Regions from separate parts of the Thalassospira sp. GO-4 genome, predicted to be linked through region 2. Evidence: predicted binding sites of a transcription regulator. Region 2 holds the regulator's gene; the other holds the start of a gene.
The links. The regulator HrcA, encoded in region 2, represses chaperone genes, less so after heat shock. The targets are predictions, from matches to a motif close to GTTAGCACTCNCCNNNGGNGAGTGCTAAC.
Positions count from the first base shown of each region.

Region 1: the regulator HrcA is predicted to act here: its motif matches at 6,629-6,657, upstream of groES (co-chaperone GroES).

Region 1 covers NZ_CP097807.1:1,447,362-1,458,734, reverse strand. The annotation lists gene glmS (glutamine--fructose-6-phosphate transaminase (isomerizing)) at 1-992, shown strand, start outside; gene rfbB (dTDP-glucose 4,6-dehydratase) at 1,232-2,302, shown strand; gene rfbD (dTDP-4-dehydrorhamnose reductase) at 2,295-3,206, shown strand; gene rfbA (glucose-1-phosphate thymidylyltransferase RfbA) at 3,199-4,080, shown strand; gene rfbC (dTDP-4-dehydrorhamnose 3,5-epimerase) at 4,087-4,644, opposite strand; gene M9H61_RS06900 (hypothetical protein) at 4,860-6,332, shown strand; gene groES (co-chaperone GroES) at 6,722-7,009, shown strand; gene groL (chaperonin GroEL) at 7,070-8,725, shown strand; gene M9H61_RS06885 (sensor domain-containing diguanylate cyclase) at 8,944-10,863, opposite strand; gene dctP (TRAP transporter substrate-binding protein DctP) at 10,863-11,373, opposite strand, start outside.
Region 2 covers NZ_CP097807.1:3,117,973-3,129,345, forward strand. The annotation lists gene M9H61_RS14445 (hypothetical protein) at 1-1,093, shown strand, start outside; gene M9H61_RS14450 (helix-turn-helix transcriptional regulator) at 1,204-1,884, shown strand; gene M9H61_RS14455 (NAD-dependent deacylase) at 1,881-2,627, opposite strand; gene grpE (nucleotide exchange factor GrpE) at 2,763-3,407, opposite strand; gene hrcA (heat-inducible transcriptional repressor HrcA) at 3,459-4,517, opposite strand; gene rph (ribonuclease PH) at 4,820-5,536, shown strand; gene rdgB (RdgB/HAM1 family non-canonical purine NTP pyrophosphatase) at 5,614-6,210, shown strand; gene hemW (radical SAM family heme chaperone HemW) at 6,322-7,515, shown strand; tRNA gene M9H61_RS14485 (tRNA-Leu) at 7,684-7,770, shown strand; gene M9H61_RS14490 (ribonuclease D) at 7,949-8,560, shown strand; gene M9H61_RS14495 (SIS domain-containing protein) at 8,712-9,719, shown strand; gene lptC (LPS export ABC transporter periplasmic protein LptC) at 9,723-10,430, shown strand; gene M9H61_RS14505 (LptA/OstA family protein) at 10,436-11,305, shown strand; gene lptB (LPS export ABC transporter ATP-binding protein) at 11,321-11,373, shown strand, end outside.

The sequences.
Region 1 (11,373 bases), 1.7 Mb from region 2:
TCAAGCTGCCTGATATGCCGTTTTCGTTTGCCGATGCGACCCGTTTGACGATTGTTGCCTGTGGCACGTCATTCTATGCCGGTCTGGTGGCAAAACACTGGATCGAACGGTATGCCGGTCTTGGCGTTGATGTTGATGTAGCATCCGAGTTCCGCTATCGCTGTCCGCCGCTGCCAAAGGGTGGTGTTGCCCTGTTTATTTCGCAGTCTGGCGAGACGCTTGATACGCTGGCAGCCCTTCGCTATGCGAAATCCAAAGGCCAGAAAATCGTTTCCATCGTCAATGTGCCTGAAAGCACGATTGCGCGCGAAAGTGACGTGGTTCTTCTGACCTATGCTGGCCCGGAAATCGGCGTTGCCTCGACCAAGGCATTCACCACGCAGCTTACGGTTCTGGCATGCCTTGCCGTGACCATTGGCCGTGAAAACGGCACCCTTGCCAAGGACGAAGAAGCCGCCATCGTCAATGCGCTGACCGAAGTGCCCAAACATGCAGCCGAAGTCCTCCATCATGACGAGGCGCTTAAGAAGCTCGCACTTGATATCGCCGATGCCCGGGACGTTTTGTATCTCGGTCGCGGGCTTGGCTATCCGATTGCGATGGAAGGGGCGCTCAAGCTCAAGGAAATTTCCTATATCCACGCCGAAGGCTACGCCGCAGGAGAGATGAAGCACGGGCCGATTGCACTGATTGATCAATCGGTTCCGATCATTGTTATTGCCCCGTCTGACGAGCTGTTTGAAAAAACCGCATCAAACATGCAGGAAGCTGCGGCACGCGGTGGACGGGTGATCTTTATCTCGGACGGGCCAGGGCTTTCCAAGCTTGGCGATATGGCATCGGCAACGGTGGAGCTGCCAAAGGTCGCCGATTTCGTCGCCCCGATCCTTTATACCATCCCGGTTCAGATGCTGGCCTATCACGTTGCCGTCCACAAGGGCACGGACGTCGATCAACCCCGCAACCTTGCGAAATCGGTGACGGTTGAGTAAGCCGACTTTCACTAACAAGAATCATCAAGCCGGGTGCTCATGCGTCCGGCTTTTTTATTATGCCGCTTTTCGGTCGGCAAACTGATCAATGCGCTGTTGCACGTGAAAAATGGCATGAATGCGTTGGAAAGCGCCATCAAATTGACGGATTGACCCCGCAATACATTTGGCAAGCATTTCATAAATGATTGCAGTGTCTTGCACAGAATGACACGCAGCTTGCAGACAAAGAGTTCACAATGAGGATTATTGTAACAGGCGGTGCCGGGTTCATCGGTTCAGCGGTCTGTCGGTTTCTGGCCGGTCGCAATGACTGTGACATTCTCAATATCGATAAGTTGACCTACGCCGCCGATCTGTGCGGCCTTGAAGCAGTGTCCGAACAGGGAAATTATCGCTTCCGCAAAGAAGATATTTGCAACAAAGGCGCAATTGAAAAACTGTTTGCGGATTTTAGACCAACCGCCGTTATGCATCTCGCTGCTGAAAGTCATGTCGATCGCTCCATCGATGGCCCGGCCGCGTTTATACAGACCAATATCGTCGGCACTTTCACCCTGCTTGAAGTGGCACGCGCATATTTTGAAGGATTGACGCGATCCGAGCAGAACGCGTTCCGATTCCATCATGTATCCACAGACGAAGTTTACGGTGCTCTGGGGGATGAAGGTTACTTCACCGAAGAAACCGCCTATGCACCGAGCTCACCCTATTCGGCAAGTAAGGCAAGTTCTGATCATTTGGTGTACGCCTGGTATCAGACATATGGATTGCCGGTCCTGATCAGTAATTGCTCAAACAATTTTGGTCCTTATCAATTCCCGGAAAAGCTTATTCCTCTGATGACCATCAAGGCGTTGCAGGGCGAGAAGCTGCCAATTTACGGGAAGGGATTGAATATACGTGACTGGTTGCATGTCGATGACCATGCCGAAGCACTATTCACCATCCTGACCCGAGGCAGGGTCGGAGAGAAATACAATATAGGTGGATGCAACGAGATCAGAAATCTCGATCTTGTTCGCACCGTTTTTGAAACGGTTAGCCAGCTCAAGCAATCCGATGCACGTGTCGCGTTTGAGGATGTCGTGGAATTCGTCGAAGATCGACCGGGGCACGATTGGCGATATGCAATTGATCCGAGCAAAATGCGCGATGAACTGGGCTGGAGCCCCAAATACAGTTTTGAGACCGGATTACGTCAGACGGTGAGGTGGTATGTCGATCATCAATCCTGGTGGGAACCGTTTATAAAACGTCAAAATGCGCTTGATCGATCCGGCCTTGGTGTGGAGGTACGCGATGATTAGGGCACTTGTGTTCGGAGAGAACGGCCAGTTGGCAAAGTGTCTGGCGCAAGAACAGGCCAAAGTCGCAGATATTGAACTGATCTTCATCGGGCGTCGTATCTGCGACCTTGAATGTCCATCAGGCATTGCCGCCGCCATCGACAAAATACGTCCTGATCTGGTCATCAACGCAGCCGCCTATACCGGGGTTGATCTTGCCGAAAGCGATCATGATCGTGCAATTGCGGTCAATGAGACAGCTGTGCGGGTGATTTCGGAAACGACAGCAAAACAGGCAATTCCGGTCATTCATTTTTCGACGGACTATGTTTTTGATGGAAATGCCACAGAACCCTATATCGAGACGGATCGCATTGCACCGTTGAGCGTATATGGACAAACAAAATTTGCCGGGGAACAAGCGGTTCGTGATCTGAACCCAAAACATCTGATTTTCAGAACGTCGTGGCTCTATAGCCCGTTTGGCAAGAATTTCGTCAAAACGATGTGTCGCCTGTTGGCAGAGACCGATGAGGTCAAGGTTGTCGATGATCAAATAGGATGCCCGACCAGCGCATATGATCTTGCACGCATAGTCTTGCAGGTTTTACCGGTTGCAGTTGCAGACGCATTTCAGACACCTGGCACCTACCATGTGGTTTCGGACGAGCCAATAAGCTGGTGCGCATTTGCCCGTCGCATTCAGATCATCGGCGCGGATGTTTTCGGATTTGACTGGCCAGGGATTGATTGCCAGATGACGCCAGTCAGTTCGGATGAATTTCCGAGTGCGGCCAAGCGGCCGGCCTATTCCGCCCTGTCAAACAGGAAGGTCAAAGAAGTCTTTGGTGTCGATTTCCCGTCTTTGGATGAAAGCCTCGGACGGGTGCTGACCGATCTTGAGAAGGGTAACCTTCATGCGTAAGGGGATCATTCTGGCTGGTGGTAACGGAACCCGTTTGCATCCTTCAACGCTTGTGGTTTCAAAGCAACTGCAGCCGGTTTTTGACAAGCCGATGATTTATTATCCGCTGACTACCCTGATGTTGGCGGGGATCAGAGAAATTCTTGTCATCAGTACTCCTCGTGATGTGCCGCTGTTTAAGGAACTGTTGGGTGACGGAAGCCAATGGGGATTGAAACTGGAGTACGCGGTGCAAACTGAACCGCGCGGTTTGGCTGATGCCTTTATTGTCGGCGCAGACTTCATTGGAAATGATGATTGTTGCCTTATTCTTGGCGACAATATCTATTTCGGTCACGGGCTTACGGATTTGCTCGCCAATGCGATGGCACAGAAAGAAGGGGCAACCGTTTTTGCATATTTTGTGCAGGACCCCGAGCGTTATGGTGTTGTAGAGTTTGATCGGAATGGCGTTGCCCTGGATATCGAGGAAAAACCGGCAGAGCCAAAGTCCAACTATGCCGTTACCGGACTTTATTTCTACGATCAGGATGTTGTTGATATCGCGCGTTCCGTGAAGCCCTCTGCACGCGGTGAACTTGAAATCACAGACGTGAACAAGGCGTATCTCGAACGTGGTCAGCTTCGCGTGGAGAAAATGGGGCGCGGCTATGCCTGGCTTGATACGGGAACGCATGGTGCAATGCTTGATGCGGCAAACTTTGTCCGTACGGTAGAAAACCGTCAGAGCCTCAAGATTGCATGCCCGGAAGAAATAGCACTGCGCAGCGGCTTGATATCGGTCGATCAGTTTGAGAAGTTGATCGGATATTATGGTGTAAGCTCTTACAAAACCTATTTGCAGACGGTTCTCAAGACGCTCGACCAAATATGACCGGCCCTAAAAGGCCGGATCCTTTCGATATTCAGCAAATGTCATTGCTTCTGCATCTCTGGCGGAGAGCGTCACTTCGCTGGCATCAAATGGCCATTTGATCGCAAGGTCGATATCGTTCCACTTGATGGCACGTTCTGCCTCAGGTGCATAGGGTGCGGAGACTTTATAGGTAACTTCCGTGTCTGGTTCCAACGTTACGAAGCCATGGGCAAATCCTTTTGGCACGAAAATCTGGTTCCATTTTTTCGCACTGATTTCAACCGCAACCCATCTGCCGAACGTTGTTGAGTGCGCGCGAATATCAACGGAAACATCAAGAATACGACCACGCATAACACGAACCAGTTTGTCTTGTGCGAAGGGCGGACACTGATAATGCAGACCCCGCAGCACCCCTGTGTCACGTGACAGAGAGTGATTGTCCTGGACAAAAACTTCCTCGATTCCCGCAGCACGGAAAGCATTTTGGCTATAAGTTTCCGAAAAGAACCCGCGTTCGTCACCAAACTGCTTGGGGTAAAGAACCTTTACATCCGGAATTTCAAGGGCTTCAAACTTCATGGACTGGGCCTTATACAGAATTCAGCAACAATTCGGATGACGCGTAACAGACGAAATGGCTTATCGCATTTGCGCATTATGATAAAGATGCTGTTCATGCTGAAATTGCCATCAGGTATAAAAGAGAAAAAGTAACACCCTTAAAGCAAGCCTGTTCATGCGCACCAATGGTCATGCACGAAAATGAGTGGGCAACAACAGTGACGGAGAAACAAATGAAGTTTCGTTCGCACTATATGAGCATTGTGCTTCTGAGCTTGCTTTGCGCATGTGCAAGCCAGCAAAAGGGTGATGTCGCAACATCCGTACCGGTTTGCGCACAACAACTTTCCGATTTTGATCACGCTGTCGCCAGTCACGGCATTAGAAACGCGTCCACCAGTAAAGTGCCAGCGTTCCCGTTCTTGCGCGCAAATCGTAATTCGGTGCTGATGGGCAAACAGGTTGGCGCTGCGGTCGCAGGCGGGCAGGCGGCTGATGTGCTTTTTGCCGACTGGGTAGCACAAATGCGTGGGCTTGATCGTGCGGCGCGGGCATCGGAGTTTCGTAATCGTGGCGATGCGTCAATGTCATCACTTGCGCGTACTGAAGAGTGCGCAGATCAGATGGCGGCACAACTGGGTATGGCTGATTATCAAGCTTTGTCGAAGTCGGTTTTCGTTCCGGACGACTATCTTGATTTTCAGCGGATCGCCGGGTTTTACCCATTGACGGCTTTTGCAGCCCATTTTGGTTACGAGGGGTGGAAGCGCGACAATCTGGGCAGTTTTGACCTTGGACCGGATGCGTTGATTGGGCTTGGCGCATGGGAAAGCTATCAACTGTCCGGCCAAAACGATGGCGGGGCTGCGACCCTTGCCATAGAGGACATCAGAAAGGACGCATTTGGCCGGCTGGTTCCAACCGCGGTGGAGCTTGAAAATATCGCCCGGGCCTATGCGCCGGAATTTCGCGTCCGGGTACAGTCTGACAGCGACCGGATCGGCCATCCGTCACTATCGGCCAAAGGGGCGGTTGCGCATGTCGATATTGATCAGCCAACGATTTTCTATCGGCTTGGTCACACCTGGTTCAATGATCAATGGCATCCGCAAATCATTTATACCGTCTGGTTCCCGGAGCGCCCGGCACAGAGCATGTTTGACATTCTTGCCGGGCATCTTGATGCGCTGATCTGGCGGGTGACCCTTGATGAGAAGGGGGCGCCATTAATTGCCGATACCATTCATGGCTGTGGTTGTTATCACCTGTTTTTCCCAAGCCCGTCTTTGCACCGGATTGAAGCCCCCGAAGATGGCGACATCCGCGAAACGGCGGAAAGTCCGGCTGGTGCGGTGGCATCATCGGTTTTGGCCCGGCCGATTCTGTGGATCGATGCCGTCAGTCACTATCTGATGGCGGTCACGGCCCGTGATCAATATGAGGCACATCACACTGTTGCCTCAGCCCTTGTGGCAGAGCAGCAGCTTGGCAGTCTTGCACTTGGCGATGGGACAGGGTTTGCCAGCCTGTATGACGAAGACGGTTTCGTACCCGGCACCGAACGGTTGGAACGGTATATCTTGTGGCCGTTGGGGATTGATAAGCCCGGCGCCATGCGCCAGTGGGGGCATCATGCAACGGCCTTTGTCGGTCGACGCCATTTTGACGAGCCGGAATTGCTTGGACGTTATTTCGACCTGAAATGACCGATCCCGGTGCCGGACGTGAGGGCACACCCGAATGATAGGCCGCCGGGAACCCTGATCAGGGGGGGCATAAATATTTTTCAGCGATTCTGCTGTTGCCCATTGTGATCGGATGGGCACGTATTATTTTACGGCAAGGGGTTGTGTCGGTGATCGGAAAATGTTGTGATCACCACCCCGTCGCACATGGCGGTTTTTCGCGCGCCTCAAGCGGCCATAATTGCGCAAAAATCGTGACAGTTCTGCGTCTTTTTGCATCTTCCTATTGACTTTGAACAGGCACTTCAATAAATGCTGTTAGCACTCGCCGGGGGTGAGTGCTAATACGGGCTCATCCCGGTTAGTCGTAGTTTTAAACGAGCCTTAGCTTTAACACGGAGTTGTCTAAAATGAAGTTCCGTCCGCTGCATGATCGAGTACTGGTACGTCGTGTCGAGTCCGACACCAAGACTGCCGGTGGCATCATTATTCCGGATACCGCCAAAGAAAAACCGCAGGAAGGCGAAATCGTCGCTGTTGGTTCTGGCGTTCGCAAAGATGATGGCTCGGTCGTAGCCCTCGACGTCAAAGCAGGTGACAAAGTCCTGTTTGGCAAATGGTCGGGCACCGAAGTCAAGGTCGACGGCGAAGAGCTGCTGATCATGAAAGAGTCCGACATTATGGGCATCATGGAATAAGTCAGCCCTTTGGGTGACTTAAGTCCACGTTCATCCGTCTCATAGAGAGGAAAGAATATTATGGCTGCTAAAGAAGTAAAATTCTCCACCGACGCACGTTCCAAAATGCTGCGCGGTGTCGACATTCTCGCTGATGCCGTCAAAGTGACGCTCGGCCCGAAAGGTCGTAACGTTGTTATCGAAAAATCCTTTGGTGCGCCGCGCGTAACCAAGGACGGTGTTTCGGTCGCCAAAGAAATCGAACTGACCGACAAGTTCGAAAACATGGGCGCACAGATGGTTCGCGAAGTCGCGTCGAAAACCGCCGATCTGGCTGGTGACGGCACCACGACCGCAACCGTTCTGGCACAGGCAATCGTTCGTGAAGGCAACAAGTCCGTTGCTGCCGGCATGAACCCGATGGACCTGAAACGCGGTATCGACCTTGCAACCGCAAAAGTCATCGAATCCATCCAGAGCCGTGCACGTAAAGTTGCCGGTCGCGACGAAATCGCACAGGTTGGTAACATCTCTGCAAACGGTGACCGTGAAGTTGGCGAAATGATCGCCGAAGCCATGGAAAAAGTTGGCAACGAAGGTGTTATCACCGTTGAGGAAGCCAAAGGCCTGCACACCGAACTCGACGTTGTCGAAGGCATGCAGTTCGACCGTGGTTACCTGTCGCCGTACTTCGTAACCAACCCGGAGAAAATGGTCGCAGAAATGGATGCTCCGTACATCCTGCTGTTCGACAAGAAAATCTCCTCGCTTCAGCCGATCCTTCCGCTGCTTGAGTCGGTCGTTCAGTCCGGCAAGCCGCTTCTGATCATTGCTGAAGACATCGAAGGCGAAGCTCTGGCAACCCTGGTTGTCAACAAGCTGCGCGGTGGCCTGAAAATCGCTGCTGTTAAAGCTCCGGGCTTCGGCGACCGTCGTAAAGCAATGCTCGAAGATATCGCCATCCTTACCGGCGGTCAGGTTGTCTCCGAAGATCTCGGCATCAAGCTGGAAAACGTTTCGCTTGATATGCTCGGCACCGCGAAATCTGTCACCATCACCAAAGAAGAAACCACCATCGTTGATGGTGCCGGTGAGAAAGCACAGATCGAAGCACGTGTTGGTCAGATCCGCGCCCAGATCGAAGAAACCACCTCTGATTACGATCGTGAAAAACTGCAGGAACGTCTCGCGAAACTCGCTGGCGGCGTTGCAGTGATCAAAATCGGCGGCGCTTCGGAAATCGAAGTTAAAGAACGTAAAGACCGTGTTGACGATGCTCTGCACGCAACCCGCGCGGCTGTCGAAGAAGGCATCGTTGCTGGTGGTGGTACGGCTCTGCTGTACTCGGTCAAGGCGCTCGAAGGTCTCGAAGGTGAAAACCATGACCAGACCATCGGTGTTGACATCGTTCGCCGTGCCCTGCAGGCACCGGTTCGTCAGATTGCAACCAACGCTGGCGTAGACGGTGCGGTTGTTGCTGGCAAACTGCTTGAGCAGGACGACGTCGAGTTCGGTTATGACGCCCAGAAAGGCGAATACACCAACCTGATCAAAGCTGGCATCATCGACCCGGCCAAAGTTGTTCGTACTGCCCTGCAGGACGCAGCATCGGTCGCTGGTCTGCTGATCACCACCGAATGCATGATCGCTGAAAAGCCGGAAGACAAGTCGGCTGGCGGCGCACCTGACATGGGTGGCATGGGTGGTATGGGCGGCATGGGTGGCATGGGCTTCTAAGCCTTACACCTACCGACCTTGCACTACAGGAAGGGCTCCGCATTTGCGGGGCCCTTTTCTGTTGTGGCACTTCATATGTTCGCGACAAGACAGGCGCATGAATCTCGGTGCGTGATGCCGGGCTTGCACGCAGCATCTGGTCGGGTGGGGGGTAACGGACCTGTTCAAGGGGGCGTTTGCGATAGGGCGGGAAAATCCCGTTTGCTCAGGTCAACAGATCACAGTGCCGTGTCGCTCATGGTCTCGGGATCCGGGAAGCTGACATCGGTGGTACCCGGCGCGCGATATACCCGGTTTCGGCCGGTGTTCTTGGCCTGATAAAGGGCCCAGTCGGCACGTCTGAGCGTGATGTCGGGAAGTTCGCTGTCGCGATGGGCAGCAACACCGGCGCTGATGGTAATGTCGATGTGATGGCCATCCGCCAGGATCGGCTCGGCACAGACATTTTTCCGGATACGTTCGGCCACAGCTGCCCCGGCAGCGCAATCATTTTGCGGCAGCAAGATCACGAATTCTTCGCCGCCAAGCCGGAAGAACAGCTTTTCCTCTTCAAACCGCAGGGCGCGTGACGTGATATCGCATATACGTTTCAGAACAATGTCCCCGCAATCATGTCCGAACGTGTCGTTGACCTTTTTGAAGTGATCAATATCGAGCATCACCATGCAATAAGGCCGGTTCGTGCGCAGGGACAAGGCATGAACACGACGGGCATAATCCTCGAACGCGGTGCGGTTCAAAAGCCCGGTTAGCGGGTCATGGCGAGCCTTGAATTCAAGATCGATCCGTTTGAGTTTCTGATGGTGGATGTTCTTGAGCAGGCCGATCATCCGTTTGGGTTCGCGATTGCGGTCCCATTCAATGACCGACCCGCTGTGATGGAACCAGTTCCACTGATCTTCCGATCCGACATGCATGCGGACTTCTATTTCAAAGGCCGGTTTGTTGCCGCTGATATGTTCGGCGATGGCTGCATCGAATTGTTTGCGGTCATCGGCATGAATGCGGTCCTTGAAGCTGTCAAAGGTCAGGCAGACTTCGCCGTGATGGATTTCCATCAATCGGTACAGGTTATCGGAATAGTATCCCTGCTGCTTGGCGAAATCCCAGTCCCAAAGACCCTGGCCGGTGCTATCAAGGGCGAATTGCAGCCGCTTGTCGAGTTCAAGGCGCTTGCGTTCATTGCGGCGTTTGGTTTTGCGGTCAATGCGGATTTGCAAAAACAGAAACAGGGTCACGGCAATCACCACGCCCGATGCAATCAGCGCGGTCTGACGGGTGGTGTCATAGTTGCCCATGAAACTGTTGATCGGCACCTGCATGTAAATGGTGATCGGAAGACCATCAAGGTTCTTGCGCGCCAGCACAAAATCCCCAAACAGGGCAACCCCCCCCATATCGATCTTGTCGCTGTCGGCATTCAGATCCCAGAATGCTTCTTCCTGACGGGCGGAGAACCAGTCGGTGGTTCCGATATGGGGTGACTGGACTTCGGCCAGAAGATCATCGGTATTGAGGGTCGCAACCCGCATCCGTGAGCCGGCAAGGAACCGTTCAAGCGGCGTGTCCTCATACGGGTTTTCAATCGCCAGAAAGATCACTATCACGCCAAGAAACGTACCGTTCGGCGACCAGATGCCGCGTTCAACAGCAAGATATCCAGATTTCAGGCCAAGGGTCGATGTGGCGCGAAAGGCCGGTTCGATCCAGTCATCGCGATGGCGTGCAATGATTTCCGAAACCGGAAGGACGGTTTTATCAAAATCAAAAAATGTGAAGTCATGGGCAATCCTGCCCGCCGCATCAAGCAGGATATACCCGACCAGATTGTTGTCATCCTTGATCATGGTTGACAGATGACGTTCAAGATCAAAATCGGGAACAATCACTGCTTCGCGTGCTGCCATCAGCGCGGTGTTGTCAGCCTTGATCAGGATGCTTGAAAGATTGTCGCCATAGGTGGTGATGGCAAAGCCGGTGGTATCGATCGCACGCTGACGGGCGGTTTGCCGTTCTGAGACCGTCTGCCAGGCCATCAGGAACAACACGCCAAGGAGCAATCCGATCGACAAAAAGACGCTCAGGAACTGTTCGTCAAGGATGCGCCGCCAGCCGGGATATGTGGTTTTTGCCGGCATTACGGTTGTCCCGCGATCTGGGTCAGGGTGCGAACGGCAGATTGCGATATGCCTGCGGTCGCGGCGAGTTCCCCCTGATGGGCAAGCAGCACAAGGCGCTGCTTCTGGCGTTCAGCCATACCCGGGTCGGCAATGTCGATATTGTTTTGTGCCGCGGTAATCAGGGATGCCTGCTGGTGCGTGACCGCCAGTTTCCGGCCATCATCAACCATATCTTCCCAGACCCGAAAGATGATATCACGCGTTGCCGGTTTCAGCCGGGCCCAGACATCATGGGAAATCAGCGGCACATAAAACGGATAATAGGAATAGCTCAGAAACGCATGGGCAATGCCGTGCTTCCAAAGGGCGGCGCTGACCACGGTGCTGGTGGTGGTTAGAAGACCGTCTATTTCCTTGCGATCAAGGGCGTCAGGAACGTTGGGCCAGGGGATCAGCACAGGAATGGCCCCCATGGCCTTAAGCCGCAAGGCATTGCCTTCGCCCCCGGCATAGCGGATGCGCAATCCG
Region 2 (11,373 bases):
GGTCCTTGATCTGGAACAGAAATCGGTGATCGACCGGTTTGCCACCACGGGCTATGTCACGCATCTTGTCCCAAGCCAAAGCGGCAGAACCCTGGCCGCTGTTCAGATGGATCATGATGTCGTCCACATGATCGATAGCGGTATTGAGTTGTCCTCGCACGGGGATCACAGCGACCTTGAAATCCATGATCCGGCATTGCTGCCCATAACCATTGCGGGCAAACGCCCGGTCCACGCCGTGCCCGATCATGGCGCATTCTATATATTCTTTGATGGTGAGGGTGCGGCAAAGGTCTTTGATGAGGGAGATCTGATTGCCGGAAAATCCGTGCATAAAACAGTTGTAGGCAGTGCGCCCCATCACGGTGTTGTTGTGCCAACGTGGAACTATCATCTGATCTCCGAGCCAAATCTTGCTGTTGAAACCAAGCCGGGCAGTCTGCCGCCGCGGCTGGGCCTTAAGGTTCTTGATCAGGATGGAAAACAGATTGGTCCTGTTCATACCTGCACCGGCCTGCATGGCGAAGCATCGTCTGCCGGTGTGACGGCCTTTGGCTGCGAGGAAGGGGTGATCATCGCCTATCAGAATGGTGATGATGCGCCGGCAGTTGAAATTCTGCCCTATGGCAAGGACATGTCGGAAGGTCGTGTAGGGCATCTGACCGGTGGCAAGGCGATGCAGTTCTTCCTTGGCGATTACGGTTCCGACAAGCTGGTCTTTATTGATCGCACCGAACAGAACCCGTTTCATCTGATTAACTTGCCGGTCCGATACGTGCACTTCATCCTTGATCCGGCACGCGTGACCATTGCCTATGTCTTCACCGAGGATGGCTATCTTCATGCGGTGGATTTGCTGGATGGCAAGATTGTCCGGTCTGCCCAAATCACCAAACCCTATAGCAAGGATGGCCACTGGCGTGATCCGCGTCCGCGCATTGCTGTTGCCGGTGACGTGATTAGCGTGACCGACCCGCGCGAACATCTTGTCCGACTCGTTGATGCCGAGACTTTTGCAAGCAAAGGTGAAATCCCGGTCGACGGGCTGCCATTCAATATTGTTGCGTTGGGTGGTTCGGGCCTGTCCCACTGATCAGCGACAAGAACCAATTCCAGTGATTAAGGCAAAGGCGGACAGGTATCTGTCCGCCTTTCGCTTTGCTGGTTGTTGTTTGGTGATCACATTTCGATTACTATCGAAGGATGAAAGAAGGACCCGATATTGCCCGTGTGGCCGCATTGCTTGGTGATCCGGCGCGCGCAAATATGCTGACCGCGCTTATGGGCGGTCGGGCATTGACGGCCGCCGAACTGGCGCAGGAAGCCGGTGTTACCCCGCAAACCGCAAGTTCCCATCTGGCGAAACTAGAAGCCGGGCAGATTGTTGTACCGCGCAAACAGGGGCGACATCGTTATTTCACGTTGTCGGGTCCCGATATTGTCGAAGCGCTTGAGGTCCTGATGGGGATTGCGAACCGGGTTGGACATAACCGGGTGCGGACCGGGCCGAAGGACCCGGAACTGCGCAAGGCACGCGTTTGCTATGACCATCTGGCGGGGGACATGGGGGTTGCCCTGTTTGACGGATTGATCAAAGGAAAGCTGATCGAAAATACCGTAAATGGCGTGGGGCTGACCGATGCCGGCGTGGCATTTGCTGACAAATTCGGCATTGATCTTGAAGCCTTGCGTCGCAAACGCCGTCCGCTTTGCCGGGAATGTCTGGATTGGAGTGCACGGCAATCGCATTTGGCCGGTTCATTTGGGGCGGCAATGTTGGACCGATTTTACGAGCTGGGTTGGGCCAGGCGGGTTGCGGAGTCGCGCATTGTGCAGTTTGAACGCGATGGCGAACGCCAGTTCCGTGATCTTGTGAATTTCTAATCGCCGAGCAAGCGTGCGACAAAGGCTGGCACCAGATCGGTCGCCGACCCATACGCACTGTGTTCAAACAGCGTCGCGCCCGAACTTGGTTCAAGATTGAGCTCGACCGTTTCCGCCCCGGCTTCTTCATGGGCGACTTGAACAAATCCGGCAGCCGGATAGACATTTCCCGATGTCCCGATCGAGATAAAAAGCCCGCATTCGCCCAAGGCGGCGTATATGCGTTCCATCTCAAGGGGCATTTCGCCAAACCACACGACATGCGGACGAAGCCCGCCAGCCTTGCCACAGGACGGGCAAGGGGTTTCCTTGGCAAGATCATCAGACCAGTGGGCAAGAAGATCACAATGGTTGCAGCGGATTTTCAAAAGCTCGCCATGCATATGGATCAGGTTTTTCGATCCGGCCCGGTCATGAAGATCGTCGATATTCTGCGTCACCAGCAGCACAGGCCCCGGCCACTCGGCCTCAAGCCGGGCAAGGGCAATGTGGGCGGCATTGGGTTGAACCGCGGGATCAAGCAGTCCGGATCGGCGGTCATTATAGAAATAATGCACCAGATCAGGGTTGTTAACGAAGGCCTCGGGTGTTGCGACTTCGGAAATGTCGTATTTCGCCCAGATACCGTCAGGATCGCGAAATGTATGCAGGCCGCTTTCCTTGGAAATGCCCGCACCGGTCAGAATGACAATCGGGGCGGCTTCGTCACGCAGGATTTCAATCAGATCGGGGCGGAGCGGCATCTTAGTGATCCTTGATTGGCAGGGAACTTTTGCCCGACAGCCTAATGCAAACAAAACACCCCCGCCAAGTATGTCTGGCAGGGGTGGTTGCTAAACCCGATCCGCTAAAACCGGTTTATCTGAATATTGTGGCGATCAGGCCGAAGTATCGACATTGCTGCCCGGGCCGTCTTCCTTGGCCGGGGCTTCGCCGGCCGGATTTTTGGTCACACCGACCATTGCCGGGCGCAGCAAGCGGCCCTTAAGCACGTAACCGGCCTGCATGACCTGTGCGACATGACCGTCCGGATATTCCGGGTTCGGCATTTCAAACACGGCCTGATGTTTGTTCGGATCAAGCTTTTCACCAAGTGGTTCAAGCTTTTCGATGCCGTTCTGTTCCATCGCCTTGAGCAGCGCCTTTTCGGTCATCTCGACACCGTCAACCAGCGTTTTCATCGCCGGGTCAGCATCAGAGGTATCACCGGCTGCTTCGAGTGCACGGCGCAGGTTGTCGCCCACATCCAGAAGGTCACGGGCAAATTTCGTGATGGCGTAGTTGCCGGCATCCTCGACGTCTTTTTTTGCACGACGGCGGGTATTTTCCACCTCGGCGGCCTGACGCAACAGACGGTCTTTCAGTTCTGCGACTTCGGCTTCGAGGGCTGCGACCGGATCTTCGATAACAACTTCTTCGCTTTCTGCCTCGGTCGCCTCTGCTGCGACGTCTTCAGCTGCGGTTTCCTCTGCGGCATTCACATCCTGCAGATCTTCCGGATTGTTTTTTGCGGTTTCCGACATGGCTAACCTTACTACTTTCACGTTGTGCGGCCTGACACGCAGCGCCGCGATTTATCCAATCAGTCGACCGACCAGCTTGGCGGTATAATCGACCAGCGGAATGATCCGGGCATAATTGATCCGGGTCGGTCCGACAACCCCGATTGCGCCCACAATGCTGCCTTCTGCATTCTGATAGGGCGAAATCACCATCGACAGACCCGATCCGCCAAACAGTTTATTTTCTGACCCGATGAAAATCTGAACGCCCTGGGCATCCGTCGTCACATCGAGCAATTCAATCATCTGATCACGGGCCTCAAGCACGTTAAACAAGCGGCGAACGGTCTCAAGCTGTTCTATCGTATCGATATTTTCAAGCAGCTGGGACTGTCCCTTAACGATCAGAGACGATCCCTTGACCCCGCCGGCCCATGTCGCAAGGCCCGCATCAATCAGATTGGCTGAAAGATCATCAAGCTCCTGCTTGAGCTGATCACGTTCCTTTGTGATCAGTACTCTTGCATCATCAAGTGTCTTTCCAGCCAACCGGGTATTTAGATAATTCGCCGCCTCTGTCAATGCCGAGGCGGGCAAATCGACCGGTACATCCAGGATTCGGTTTTCAACCGTGCCGTTCTGCGACACCAGAACCGCAAGCACTTTTCCGGGTGAAAGCGCAACAAATTCAATCTGTTTAAGGCGGATGCCGTCGGTTTTCGGTGCAACCACCAGGCCTGCGCAGCGCGACAGGCCGGAAAGCATTGTGGTGGCCTCGCCCAGCATCTGATCAAGCGAATAGCCCGCCTGTTCGCAATTCTTGGTCAACTGGTCGCGTTCGGCATTGGGAAGATCGCCGACTTCCATCAGGGCATTCACAAACAGCCGCAAACCCTTTTCACTGGGAAGGCGGCCGGCTGAAACATGCGGTGCAACCAGAAGACCCATGTCTTCAAGATCGGACATGACGTTGCGAATGGTTGCAGCCGAAAGATTTTCGGACATGCGCCGGGCAATGGACCGCGACCCGATCGGTTCGCCGGTTTCGACATAGGCATCGACAATCTGGCGGAACACTTCACGTGACCGCGCATTCATATCGCCCAGCAATGTATCGTCAAAATGCGCCATTTGTTCTGTGCCAACCGGTTCAGACAAAGCTGTCTCAATGCTTTTGAGAATTTAGTCAGGCAAGGCGATGGCGTCAATCACACCGCGGGGCCGCACATGGTGAAAGCTGCATTGCTTCAAGCCCTTGGTTTGAAAACGTTGTTTGCCGACCGGGGTATTGATGTGCGAATCGGACGCAATTTTGACGGGGAAACTGCTGGACCTTTGGCGGGTGGCGCCGTACTTTGGGCCAAATTTTCAGACAGTTCGCCTTTGTTGCTTTGTCACAAGGGCCTGACCTTACAAACAAGAGGTTCCCACTCATGCGCCCATCCGGCCGTACCCCCGATCAGCTTCGTGACGTAACCATTGAAACCGGTGTTTCGAAATATGCCGAAGGGTCCTGCCTGATCAAATTCGGCGACACCCACGTTATTTGTACCGCCACGGTCGAAGACAAGGTGCCTGGCTGGATGCGCAATTCCGGCAAAGGCTGGATAACCGCAGAATACGGCATGCTGCCGCGTGCCACCGATTCGCGTATGCAGCGTGAAGCTGCGCGTGGCGGCCAATCGGGCCGTACCCAGGAAATTCAGCGCCTGATCGGTCGTTCGATCCGTGCGGTGGCCGATATGAAAGCCATGGGCGAAATGCAGATGCGTCTGGATTGTGATGTCATCCAGGCAGATGGCGGTACCCGTACCGCATCGATCACCGGTGCCTATGTCGCGGCCCATCTGGCATTTCAGGGCGTGCGCCGCCTTGGCCTGATCAAGGAAATCCCGCTGACCCAGCCGGTTGCCGCCATTTCATGCGGTATTTATGAAGGCGAGGCCGTGCTTGATCTGGATTATGCTGAAGACAGCAATGCGGGTGCTGATGCCAACTTTGTGCTGGCGGGCAATGGTGGCATCGTCGAGGTGCAGGCAACTGCCGAAGACGTACCGTTTGATCGCGAGTCTTATGACAAGATGTTCGCGCTGGCCGAAAAAGGCTGCAAAGAGCTGTTTGCCAAACAGCGCGAGGCCCTTGGCCTTTAATTTGAAAATGAAATTTGCGGCAGGCATCCCACCTGCCGCTTTTCGTATCTGACCCTTATTGTATCTCAGGCAGAAAAATGGCGCGTCGTTTTACGGAAAAGAAACTGGTGATTGCCAGCCATAACAAAGGCAAGATCAAGGAAATTGGCGAATTGCTGGCCCCGTTCGGGATCGAGGTATTTTCAGCCGGCGAACTTGATTTGCCAGAGCCCGAAGAAACCGAAAAGACCTTTATCGGCAATGCGCAGCTGAAATCGATGGCCGCGGCAAAGGGGGCCAATCTTCCGGCACTGGCCGATGACAGCGGCCTTGCGGTTTCCGCCCTTGATGGTGCACCGGGGATATATTCGGCGCGCTGGGCCGGTCCGGACAAGGATTTCGACATGGCAATGGAAAAGGTCCAGAACGGGATCGGCAACCATCCGGATCGCCGGGCGTCCTTTATCTGTGCGTTGTCATTGGCCTGGCCCGATGGGCATGTCGAGAATTTCGAAGGCAAGATCGATGGCGAAATCGTCTGGCCGAAGCGCGGTCGTCACGGATTTGGCTATGACCCGATCTTCCAGCCCAAGGGATATGACGAAACCTTTGGCGAAATGGACCCGGCCAAAAAGCATGAAATGAGCCACCGTGCCGATGCCTTTGCCCAACTGGTCAAGGCCTGCTTCGAATAAGCCTTTCAAAGATCCAAAGCCTGCATTGAACATATGCACGCATCGCTGATGTCATGATCGGCGGTGCGTGTTAGTTTATGGCCCTGCTTCCCGCATTTAAAAGAGTTCCGCGTGTCCGCACCCCTTGTCGAAACCGTGCCGTTTGGCATCTATATCCACTGGCCGTTCTGTCTGTCGAAATGCCCCTATTGCGATTTCAACAGCCATGTGGCGAACAGTGTTGATCATGCCCGTTGGCGCAAGGCGCTGCGCGCAGAGCTTGCTGCGGGTGCCGCACGTCATCCGGGACGCGTTGTCGGGTCGGTTTTCTTTGGCGGTGGTACGCCGTCGCTGATGGATCCGGAAACCGCGGGCGCGTTGATTGCCGATATCAAGACCTTCTGGCAGGTCACGGACGATCTTGAAATCACGCTGGAAGCCAATCCGGGCACGGTCGAAATTGACCGTTTTTCGGCCTTTGCGGCGAATGGCATCAACCGGGTATCGATCGGTATCCAGGCGCTCAATGACCGTGACCTTAAATTCCTGGGGCGTGTGCATTCCGCCAAGGAGGCGCTGCGCGCCCTTGATGTGGCAACCACGGTGTTTGATCGCTTTTCATTCGATCTGATCTATGCCCGTCCGGAACATGATCCCAAGGCCTGGCGTCAGGAGCTGCGCGAAGGGCTTGATATCGCCAATGGTCATATCTCGCTTTATCAGCTGACCATCGAGCCCGGCACGCAATTCTATACCCTGCATCAGCGCGGCGAACTGGTGGTGCCCGACGAAGACCTTGCCACCGAACTTTACGAAATCACCCAGGAAGAAACCGAAGCGGCCGGTTATCGCTGTTATGAGGTTTCCAACCATGCCAAGCCCGGTCAGGAAAGCCGCCATAACCTCGTTTACTGGCGCTATGGCGATTATCTGGGCATTGGCCCGGGTGCACATGGCCGCGAAGCGGTGATTCAACCCGATGGCAGCACCATCCCGATGGCGGTGCGCCGCCACCGTGCGCCGGAAATCTGGCTGGATCGGGTGGAAAAGCATGGCCATGGCACGCAGGAAGAAACCGTGCTGGATGCGGATGAGCGCCTGCTTGAAATGGTGATGATGGGCCTGCGGCTTAATGAAACCATTCCGGTATCGCGGTTTGATCGGATCATTGGCAAGGCACCACGTGATGTGCTGGATTCGGAACGGCTCGAAACCCTGATCGCGTCGGGTGATCTGATCTGTGATTCTGCGGGGCTTCGGGCTACCCAGCAGGGCAGAAACCGGCTGAATGGGGTTCTGGGCTATTTGTTCGACCATTCGGCGTGATGCGAAAATCCGCGAAAACCAAGGAAAATCCGTGTGTTTTCGGCCCAACGCGGCTTTGCGCGATTTAGTTTCACCAAACCATCAAAAAGTTGGTTGACACTTTAAGCTGACCGCGTATATTCCGCCCCGTTCCGGCGGACACCGCCCGAACAAACCAGATGCCCCTATGCCCAGGTGGCGGAATTGGTAGACGCGCTGGCTTCAGGTGCCAGTGGCCATTAGGTCGTGGAAGTTCGAGTCTTCTCCTGGGCACCATACCCCAGCACATTTCTGATGTGCTGGGGTATTGTCGTTTTGGGCCGAATTTGCGCTGTTCGGGCTCAGAAAACGCGGGGAAATGCGTGAAAAACCCCACAAATGGCATGACTTTTGCGATGCCACACGCGGTTCGCTGTGTTAAGAACAGGCAAATTCTGACATTTGGAGAACCGCGATGACCAATTTCCTCCATCTCGGAGATCTGCCGGACGATCTTGACCTTGGCAAGGTGGTGGCGATCGACAGCGAAACCATGGGCCTGAACCCGCACCGCGACCGTCTGTGTGTCGTGCAGCTTTCAAGCGGGGATGGCAATGCCCATCTGGTCAAGTTCGATGGAGAAGATTACAGCGCCCCGAACCTGAAAAAACTGCTGGCCGATCCGTCGGTCCTGAAACTGTTTCATTTCGGGCGTTTCGACATTGCGGTCATGGACAAATATCTCGGTGTGCGGTGCGCGCCGGTCTATTGCACCAAAATCGCCTCCAAACTGATCCGTACCTATACCGACCGCCATGGTCTGAAAGACCTTTTGCGCGAACTGGTCGGGGTCGAGATTTCCAAGCAGCAGCAAAGTTCCGACTGGGGGGCCGCCGAGCTTACCAAGGAACAGATCGATTATGCGGCGTCCGATGTGCTGTATCTGCACAAGGCCAAGGAAGAGCTTGATCGTCGTCTGGCCCGTGAAGGCCGTACCGAGCTGGCCCAGGCCTGTTTTGACTTCCTGCCGACCCGTGCGACGCTTGATCTGTCGGGTTGGGAAGAAACCGATATTTTTGCCCATTAATCATTGCGGTTAACCGCCTGTGAAGAATGGCGGTGTATGGGGTTCAATAAAATTGACCCCTACACCTGTCAGGTTCATAGTTTCGGCTCATTGGTCTTGCATAAGGGGCCTTGTGCCTTATCTCCGGGCAGGAAACGCAAACAAGAAACAGATGACAGTGACCTCTATCGCTCCCACCTCAAAAAATGCTCCCGCACCGGCGTCTGATGCCGATCTTGCGATTGCGCGCCGGGTACTTGATATCGAAGCCACGGCGCTGCGCGAACTTGCAGACTCGCTCAATGGTGATTTCTGCAAGGCGATTGACCTGATCGAAGGCCTCAAGGGCCGTCTGGTGATTACCGGCATGGGCAAAAGCGGTCATATTGCCAAGAAAATCGCGGCAACCTTTGCCTCGACCGGCACACCATCCTTCTTTGTCCATCCGGCTGAAGCCAGCCACGGCGATCTTGGCATGATTGGCAAGGATGATGCGGTTCTGGCTCTGTCCAATTCCGGTGAAACCCCGGAACTGTCCGACATCATCGCCTTTACCCGGCGCTTTAAAGTGCCGCTGATCGGCATGACCCGTAAACCGGAAAGCTCGCTTGCCAAGCAGTCGGACTGTCCGCTGGTTTTGCCGGCAAGTCCGGAAGCCTGCCCGAACAAGCAGGCCCCGACCACCTCGACCACGGCGATGCTGGCCCTTGCCGATGCGCTGGCGGTGACGTTGATGGAACGCCGCGGCTTTAGCGCCGATGATTTCCGTACTTTCCATCCCGGCGGCAAGCTGGGGCAGCGTTTGCTGCATGTTCACGACGTCATGCATGATGCAGACAGCCTGCCGCTGATTGCGCGCGACGCGCTGATGTCAGAAGCCCTTGTAACCATGACCAGCCATTCCTTTGGCTGTGTCGGGGTGCTTGGCGATGATGGCGCGCTGATCGGGATTGTGACCGATGGCGATTTGCGCCGTCATATGGCTGACAATCTGGTGGCGATGAAGGTTGGCGATGTCATGACGGCCGGGCCCAAGGTGACCCATGCCGATGCGCTGGCGGTCGAGGCCCTGGCAATCATGAATGATCGCAGCATCACCGCCTTGTTCGTTCTGGATGAAAACAAAGTGCCGGTGGGGCTTGTCCATATCCATGATCTTCTGCGTTCGGGAGTGGCATAAGCAATGAGTATCGAAGGCACGCCAAAGGTCGCATCGCAAAGGGCCGAAGGCCTTTCGCGCGACCGGCTGCCTTCCGGTCGCCGCGAGGTGCGCATCAATCCGTTGCGACGGATGATTGTCACCATGCTGAAATTCGTTCTGCCGATGATTGCGCTGGCGCTGATGGCGCTTGTGGTGCTGTGGCCGCAGATCGAACAGGTTCAGGATAGCGGCTTCCGCCTTGGGTTTTCGACATCTCCCGAAGATCTGATGGAAAATGTTGCCATGAGCAACCCGCGTTTCTTTGGTGTGGATGGCAAAAAGCAGCCCTTTACCGTGACCGCACGCGAAGCCATCGAAACCCCGGAAACCCAGGAACGCAACGAACATATCTATCTGGATGCGCCGCAGGCTGACATCACCCTGCAAGACGGATCCTGGATCGCGCTTACCGCCAATGAGGGGTTCTATACCGAAGAAAACGGGATGCTCGATCTTGTTGGTACGGTCAATATGTATCACGATAACGGCTTTGAAATTCACACCGAAGAAGCTGAAATCGCTATGAATTCCGGTTCGGCAAGCGGGACGGTGCCGGTCGATGGCCAGGGGCCGTTCGGCACGATCAAATCCGATTCCGGGTTTGAACTGGAAAACAAAGGGGCGGTGATCCGGTTTCTCGGGAAGTCCAAACTGGTGATTTTCGATAGCGCATTGAAAGGGAAGTCATGATCGCAATGGGGCATCTGAGCCGAAAAACCGGAACGCTTGTTGCGGCCCTGATGCTTGGTGGTGCTGTGCTGGCTCTGTCGGGTCTGCCAAACAGTGCAAAGGCCAATCCGCTGGGCCTGGCGCAAAATGGCAGTGGCGGTCTTGAAGTCGAATCCGATAACGGCATTGAATGGCGTCGCAACGAACAGGTTCTGATTGCCCGCGGCAATGCGGTGGCCAAGCGCGGGACATCGCGCGTCGATGCCGATGAGCTTCAGGCGCTTTATCGTGATCGTGACGGCAATAGCGAGATTTACCGCATCATTGCGATCGGCAATGTCAAACTGTCATCGGATACCGATGTCGCCACCGGCGACAAGGCAGTTTATGACATCGATCAGGCGGTGGTGGTTCTGACCGGTGATAACCTTAAATACACCACGCCAAAGGAAACCCTGACGGCGCGTGACAGCCTTGAATATTGGGAGACCGAGCGGATTGCAGTGGCCCGTGGCAACGCGGTTGCAACCTCCGAGGACCGGACCCTGCGTGGTGATACGCTGACAGCACGGTTTGAACCGGGCAAGGACGGTGCAAACGAGTTGCGCCGCATTGATGGTCAGGGCAATGTGAATATTCGCACATCCACCGACTTTGTCGTGGGCGATCAGGGCGTTTATGATGCGAAAACAGGTATCGCCACATTGATCGGATCGGTTAAGATCACCCGCGGAGAGAACCAGTTGAACGGGGATCGCGCGGTTGTTGATCTGAATACCGGTGTCAGTCGTCTGACGGCAAATGGCAATGGTGACGGCAAGGCCCGGGTTCGCGGCCTGCTGGTTCCTGAAAAAGATGAAAATAAAAGCCCGGCCGGTGCCGGGACCGGTAACTGAGGAAAGGTCGGTAATTTGTTCTGGTCGCGCAAGGGCGTAAAATCCGATGACGCAAAGGCGCAAGGCGC